Regions from separate parts of the Streptomyces sp. NBC_01077 genome, predicted to be linked through region 1. Evidence: riboswitches for the same ligand, from Rfam matches in the RefSeq annotation. Region 1 holds a riboswitch; the other holds the start of a gene.
What was found. Region 1 has a riboswitch for cobalamin ahead of cobN (cobaltochelatase subunit CobN). Riboswitches for the same ligand answer to the same signal wherever they lie in the genome.
Positions count from the first base shown of each region.

Region 2: linked by a shared signal. The riboswitch ahead of metE (5-methyltetrahydropteroyltriglutamate--homocysteine S-methyltransferase) and the one ahead of cobN (cobaltochelatase subunit CobN) in region 1 are both predicted to bind cobalamin.

Region 1 is NZ_CP108669.1:4,813,126-4,816,958, forward strand. It holds gene cobN (cobaltochelatase subunit CobN) at 1-1,075, opposite strand, end outside; cobalamin riboswitch at 1,111-1,269, opposite strand; gene OG462_RS21605 (cobalamin biosynthesis protein CobG) at 1,342-2,628, shown strand; gene OG462_RS21610 (precorrin-8X methylmutase) at 2,643-3,278, shown strand; gene OG462_RS21615 (precorrin-2 C(20)-methyltransferase) at 3,275-3,833, shown strand, end outside.
Region 2 is NZ_CP108669.1:1,651,385-1,655,217, forward strand. It holds gene OG462_RS07350 (ATP-binding protein) at 1-1,296, shown strand, start outside; gene OG462_RS07355 (UBP-type zinc finger domain-containing protein) at 1,293-1,646, shown strand; cobalamin riboswitch at 1,721-1,938, shown strand; gene metE (5-methyltetrahydropteroyltriglutamate--homocysteine S-methyltransferase) at 2,101-3,833, shown strand, end outside.

The DNA.
Region 1 (3,833 bases):
AGACGGCGGAGGCGGGGGTGTCCAGACCGACGGCGTTGCCGATGCGGGAGTGCTTCGTCGGGTACGCGGAGAGGACGAGTGCCAGCCTCTTCTCGGCGTTCGGGATGTGCCGGAGCCGGGCGTGCCGTACGGCGATCCCGGCGACGCGGGCCGCGCGCTCGGCATCGGCGACGTACGCGGGCAGGCCGTCCTCGTCGATCTCCTTGAAGGAGAACGGGACGGTGATGAGCCGGCCGTCGAACTCGGGGACGGCGACCTGGCTGGCGGCGTCCAGCGGGGAGAGGCCCTCGTCGTTCTCCTCCCAGGCGGCGCGCGAACCCGTCAGGCAGAGCGCCTGCAGGATCGGCACGTCGAGCGAGGCGAGCGCGCCCGCGTCCCAGGCCTCCTCGTCGCCGCCGGCCTGCGCTTCGGCGGGCTTGGTACCGCCCGCCGCGAGGACGGTGGTGACGATCGCGTCGGCGGTACGGAGGCGGTCGAGCAGCTCCGGCTCGGGGGCGCGCAGGGACGCCACGTACAGCGGGAGCGCCTGCGCTCCGGCGTCCTCGATCGCCTCGCACAGCGAGTCGACGAAGCCGGTGTTCCCGCTCATGTGGTGGGCGCGGTAGTAGAGCACCGCGATCGTCGGACCGTCGGTCGTCCGGGGCGTGCGCTCCAGCGGGCCCCAGGTGGGGGCGGCCGCCGGGGACTCGAAGCCGTGACCGGTGAGCAGGACGGTGTCGGAGAGGAAGCGGGCCAGCTGCTCCAGGTTCGCGGGGCCGCCGTGCGCGAGATAGGCGTGCGCCTCGGTGGCGACGCCGACGGGGACGGTGGACGCCTCCATCAGCTGTGCGTCGGGGGCCTGTTCGCCGCTGAGGACGACCACCGGCTTGCCGGCCGCGCGGACCGCGTCGAGGCCCTCCTCCCAGGAACGGAGGCCGCCGAGGAGGCGTACGACGACGAGCTCGGCGTCGGCCAGGAGACCGGTCAGCTCGGCGAGGGGGAGACGGGCGGGGTTGGCGAAGCGGTACTCCACCGGGCCGCCGGCCGCGCGGGCGCTGAGCAGGTCGGTGTCGGAGTGCGACAGCAGCAGAAGCATGGCGAGCGCAGGCCTTCCTCGGGGTTGTCCGCGCCCCGGGTGGTCGTATGGACGGCGGGAGTTCCTGACTCACCTGCCCGGGATCGTGCTGACGCACGGACCGGACCGGCTCACAGTGGCGGGACCGCGCCGGATTCTCACCGGGCTTCCTCCCCGGGGTCCTGGGACCCCATGCCGTCTGCATAGTAGATCGTGCGGTCGACGGGCCGGGGCGGACGGCCGAGTCGGCCGGATCACACCCGGTGGCCGCCCGGTGGCCCGTCGGTATGCTCGCCGCCATGCCGCCCACCCCGCCCCCGGTGCCCGAGCCGGGCGAACCTCGCATACGGGACCGTGGCGACGCGTGCCCCGGGGCGCTGCGCCTGCACTCCGCCGACGACGGCCGCCTCGCCCGACTCCGCCTGCCCGCAGGACGCTTGACGTCACGTCAGGTCGAGACCCTTGCGGATGCGGCGGAGACCCTCGGCGACGGACGGATCAGCATCACCTCGCGCGGCAACGCGGAGCTGCGCGGCCTCACGGACGACTGCGGGGCGGAGCTGGCGGCGCTCCTCGACGAGGCGGGCCTGCTGCCCTCCCCCACCCACGAACGCGTCCGCAACATCGTGGCCTCCCCGGCCGCGGGCCTCGACGGACTCGGCACCGCCGACGTGCAGTTGTGGGCCCGCGAGCTGGACGCGCTCCTGTGCGCCGCGCCCTGGGCGGCGGCGCTCTCCGGCCGGTTCCTCTTCGTCCTCGACGACGGGCGCGGTGACGTGGCCGGGCTCGGCGGGGATGTGACCTTGGTCGCAGTGGGTCGCGGCGAGGCGCAGCTGCACGTCGGCGGGCGAGCCGTCCGCCTCTCGGGCTCCGACGCGCCCGGCGCGGCCCTGGCGGTGGCGGGCGGGTTCCTGGCCGCGGCGCGGAAGGCCGGAACCGGGGCCTGGCGGGTCCGGGAACTCCCTGAGGGGTACGAGGTGGACGTGGCGGAGTCGGGGGTGACGGCGGAGCCCGTAGCCGCGCCGGAGCTTCCCCAAGGCCCTCCCCTCCCCCCCGGCACCCTCGGCGCCGCCGCCCTCTCCCTCCTCGCCCCGCTCGGCCGGCTCACCGCCGCCCAGCTCCGGGCGCTGCTTCCCGCCGACGAGGTACGGCTCACGCCCTGGCGCGGAGTCGTCGTGGTGGGGGCCGGCGCCGAGCGGCTGCCCGCCCTCGACGCAGCCGGGCTCATCACCCGCGCCGACTCCCCCTGGGCAGGCGTCACCGCCTGCACCGGGCGGCCCGGCTGCGCCAAGTCCCTCGCCGACGTCCGCGCGGACGCGGTCCCGGGCCCACGCCCCGACCACACCGGCCTCCCCGTGCACCCCGACCGCCCAGGCCTCTCCAGCCGCCCCGACCACACCGACCGCCCCGGCCTCCCCGTGCACTTCTCCGGGTGCGAGCGCCGCTGCGGACACCCGCACGGCGACTGGACCGACGTCCTCGCCACCGCCGGCGGCGACTACCTGGTGGACGGCGTCCCCACCCCCCGTACCGCCCTGCCCGAAGCCGTGACCGCGGCCCGTACGACGAGATGAGCGAGAGCAACAGGATGTTCGACTACGAGAAGGACGGGGCGGAGATCTACCGCCGGTCCTTTGCCACGATCCGCGCCGAGGCGGATCTGGCGGGGCTGCCCGCCGACGTCGCCCAGGTGGCGGTCCGGATGATCCACGCCTGCGGCATGACCGACCTCGTACGCGACATCGCCTGGTCGCCGCAGGTCGTCGCGAACGCCCGCGCCGCGCTCCGGACCGGTGCGCCGATCCTCTGCGACGCCCAGATGGTCGCCAGCGGTGTCACCCGGCGTCGGCTGCCCGCCGACAACGAGGTGATCTGCACGCTCTCGGACCCGTCCGTGCCGGGCCTCGCCGCCGACCTCGGCACGACGCGCTCCGCCGCCGCCCTCGAACTGTGGCGCGACCGCCTCGAAGGCTCCGTCGTCGCCATCGGCAACGCGCCGACCGCCCTCTTCCACCTCCTCCAGATGGTCGCGGAGGGAGCCGGAAAGCCCGCCGCCGTCCTCGGCATACCGGTCGGCTTCATCGGCGCCGCCGAGTCCAAGGACGCCCTGGCCGCGCAGGACCTGGGCCTCGACTACCTCGTCGTACGGGGCCGGCGCGGCGGCAGTGCGATGACGGCCGCCGCGATCAACGCGATCGCTCACGAAGCGGAGATCCAGGCATGAGCGGAACCGGCACCACCACCGGCAAGCTGTACGGCGTCGGGCTCGGCCCCGGCGACCCGAACCTGATGACCGTCGCCGCCGTGAAGGCCATCGCCGCCGCCGACGTCATCGCGTACCACTCGGCCCGCCACGGCCGTTCCATCGCCCGCTCGATCGCCGCCGAGCACCTCCGTGCGGACCACATCGAGGAACGGCTGATGTACCCGCTCACGGTGGAGACCACGGACCACCCGGGCGGCTACCGGGGCGCCCTGAACGACTTCTACGAGGAAGCCTCGGCCCGCCTCGCCGCGCACCTCGACGCGGGCCGCACGGTCGCCGTGCTCGCCGAGGGCGACCCGCTGTTCTACGGCTCGTACCAGCACATGCACAAGCGGCTCGCGCACCGCTACGACACGACCGTCATCCCCGGCGTCACCTCGGTGTCCGCCGCCGCCGCCCGGCTCGGCGAGCCGCTCTGCGAGGCGGAGGAGGTCCTCACGATCATCCCCGGCACCCTGCCGGAGGACGAGCTGACGGCCCGTCTCGCGGGCACCGACTCGGCGGTCGTGATGA
Region 2 (3,833 bases), 3.2 Mb from region 1:
CGCACCTCGCAGCGCGGCGTGTACGCGGGGGCCATGCAGGCGTATCTGGGCGACCGGGTGCCCCAGACGTACAACAACTCCATGCGGGTGACCGAGCCCACCCGGTTCTTCGTCCTGCCGGCGCAGTCGTTCGCGGACATCATGCGGGAGTGGTTCCCGATGGCGGCGCACCTGCTCGAAGGGCTCTTCTTCGGGTCCAAGAACACCCAGCGCGCCATCGGCCAGCGTGAACGGCTGCTGGCGCTCGGATCGTTGTCCGCCGGACTCACCCACGAGCTCAACAACCCGGCCGCGGCGGCCGTCCGGGCCACCGCGGACCTGCGGGAGCGGGTCGGCAAGATGCGGCACAAGCTGGCGATCATCGCCCGGGGCCCCTACTCCCGGGAGGCCCTCGCCGAGCTCATCGAGATCCAGGAGCGCACGGCCGAACGGGTCGCCAAAGCGCCGGTGTTGAGCCCGATGGAGGCCTCCGACCGGGAGGACGAGCTCACCGACTGGCTGGAGGACCGCGGCATCCCGGAAGGCTGGCGGGTCGCGCCCACCTTCGTCCAGGCGGGTCTCGACACGGACTGGCTGGAGCAGGTGGCGGCGACCGTGGCCGAGGACGTCCTGCCGGGAGCCGTCGGCTGGCTCAACTACACGGTCGAGACCGAGCTGCTGATGGACGAGATCGCCGACTCCACGAACCGCGTCTCCCACCTGGTGGACGCGGCCAAGCAGTACGCGCAGCTCGACCGTGCCCCGCACCGTGACGTCGACGTCCACGAACTCCTCGACAGCACGCTGCTGATGCTGTCCGGCAAGATCGGTCCCCGGGTGCGCGTGGTCAAGGACTACGACCGTTCCCTGCCCGACGTACCCGCCTATCCGGCGGAGCTGAACCAGGTGTGGACCAACCTCATCGACAACGCGGTGTCCGCCATCGGGAGCGCCGGCGGCGACGGCACCCTGACGGTCCGCACGGCCCGGGAGGGCGACCGCCTGCTCGTGGAGTTCCGCGACACCGGCCCCGGTGTTCCCGAGGACATCCGCAGTCGTATCTTCGACCCCTTCTTCACGACCAAACCGGTCGGCGAAGGCACCGGTCTCGGCCTCGACATCTCCTGGCGGATCGTCGTGAGCAAGCACCACGGGAGCCTCCAGGTCGAGTCCGTGCCGGGCGACACCCGGTTCCAGGTGCTGCTGCCGCTGACCGCCCCCGAGAGCGAAGCCGAAACCGAAGCCGAGACCGGAACCGGAACCACGGCCGACACCGAAACCGCGACCGGCCCCGAGACCGCCGAGGAGCCCGCATGACCGAGATCGAGGGAATCGACCCGAGCGTCCCGCCCAGCGGCACGGGCTGCGCGGACTGCGACACGGTGGGCGGCTGGTGGTTCCACCTGCGGCGCTGCGCCCAGTGCGGCCACATCGGCTGCTGCGACTCCTCGCCGGCCCAGCACGCCACCGCCCACTGGAAGTCCACCGGGCATCCCCTGGTGCAGAGCTTCGAGCCGGGCGAGGACTGGTTCTGGAACTACGACACCGACGACCTGTACGAAGCCGGCCCCGTACTCGCCCCTCCGGGCGGCCACCCGGCCGACCAGCCGGCCCCGGGCCCGGCCGGCCGCGTCCCCCAGGAGTGGCAGCGGCTGCTCCATCGCTGAGGACCCGGCCGGAACCGGCTGACACGGGGCGTCCCGATATTCGATCAGGGGTGCGCGGCCGCCGTTCGTCCGCCTAAGGTGGGCGTGCAGCTGGTTCGCCCCGTCCGCCAGGCGGGATGCGTCGTAAGAGGGAACCCGGTGGGAATCCGGGACTGCCCCGCAGCGGTGAGTGGGAACGACCGCCGTCATACGCACTGGGCCCGGACGGGTCTGGGAAGCGACGGCCAGTAGGTGTCTGCCCCGGCAGACGTGCCCGCGAGTCCGAAGACCTGCCCGTTGCCCGCACGTGGACGATTCCGCGTGCGGTGATCCCGGTGACCTCGTGGGCGGGTCGGCGTACTCATCGAGCGGCACGTGCGGTGTATCCGCGACGTGTTCCGCCCGGTCGTTCGTTCCTTCGCGTCCACGTCCCGTCTCCGGGGCGCTCAGGACACATCTCGCGAAGGAGAGTTCCGTGACACCGAAGCCCGCAGCCGCGGCAGCACGAGCCACCGTGTACGGGTACCCCCGCCAGGGGCAGAACCGCGAACTGAAGAAGGCCGTCGAGGGGTACTGGAAGGGCCGTGTCGGCGCCGGCGCCCTCCGGGTCACCGCGGCAAGCCTGCGCCGTTCGCATTGGCGGCAGCTGGCCGAAGCCGGCATCCACGAGGTGCCGACCGGCGACTTCTCGTACTACGACCACGTCCTGGACACCAGTGTGATGGTCGGCGCCGTACCCGAGCGGCACCGCGCGGCGGTCGCGGCCGACGCTCTGGACGGGTACTTCGCGATGGCCCGTGGCACCCAGGACATCGCCCCGCTGGAGATGACCAAGTGGTTCGACACCAACTACCACTACCTGGTGCCCGAACTCGGGCCGGACACCGTCTTCACCACCGACTCCCGCAAGCAGGTCGACGAGCTGAAGGAGGCCCTCGCCCTCGGCCACGCCGCCCGCCCGGTCCTCGTGGGCCCCGTCACCTACCTGCTGCTCGCCAAGCCCGCGCCGGGCGTGGCCCCCGACTTCGAGCCGCTGACGCTGCTGGACCGGCTGCTTCCCGTGTACGCCGAGGTGCTCGCCGACCTCCGGGCGGCCGGGGCCGAATGGGTGCAGCTGGACGAGCCCGCTCTCGTCCAGGACCGCACGCCCGCCGAGTTGAACGCCGCCGCCCGGGCCTACCGCGACCTGGGCACCGCCACCGACCGTCCCAAGTTGCTGGTCGCCTCCTACTTCGGGCGGCTCGGCGACGCGCTGGGCGTACTGGCCAAGGCGCCGGTCGAAGGCCTGGCCCTCGACTTCACGGAGTCGGGCGCCGCCAACCTCGACGACCTCGCCGCCGCCGGCGGGCTGCCCGGCAAGCGCCTGGTCGCGGGCGTCGTCGACGGACGCAATATCTGGATCAACGACTACCAGAGGTCGCTGGGCACTCTCGGCACGCTCCTCGGGCTCGCCGACCAGGTGGACGTCGCCGCCTCCTGCTCCCTCCTGCACGTGCCGCTGGACGCCGCCGCCGAACGGAACGTCGATCCGCAGATCGCCCGCTGGCTCGCCTTCGCCCGGCAGAAGACGGCCGAGATCGCCGTCCTGGCACGCGGGCTCGCGCAGGGCACGGACGCCATCGTGGCCGAACTCGCGGCGAACCGGGCCGACTTGGCATCACGCTCCGGATCCGCGCTGACCAGCGATCCGGCGGTGCGTGCCCGCACGGCGGCCGTCACCGACACCGATGGACGGCGCTCGCAGCCGTACGCGGAGCGGACCGTCGCCCAGCGGGCACACCTGGGCCTTCCGCTGCTGCCGACGACGACCATCGGTTCGTTCCCGCAGACGAGCGAGCTGCGCATCGCGCGGGCCGATCTGCGGGCCGGCCGGATCGACGCCGCCGGGTACGAGGAGCGGATCAAGGACGAGATCCGCGAGGTCCTGTCCTTCCAGGAGAAGACCGGGATCGACGTCCTGGTGCACGGCGAACCCGAACGCAACGACATGGTGCAGTACTTCGCCGAGCAGCTGACCGGCTACCTGGCCACCCAGCACGGCTGGGTCCAGTCGTACGGCACCCGGTACGTCCGGCCCCCGATCCTGGCCGGGGACGTCTCCCGCCCCGAACCGATGACCGTCCGCTGGACGACGTACGCCCAGGCGCAGACCTCCAAGCCGGTCAAGGGCATGCTGACCGGTCCGGTGACCATGCTCGCCTGGTCCTT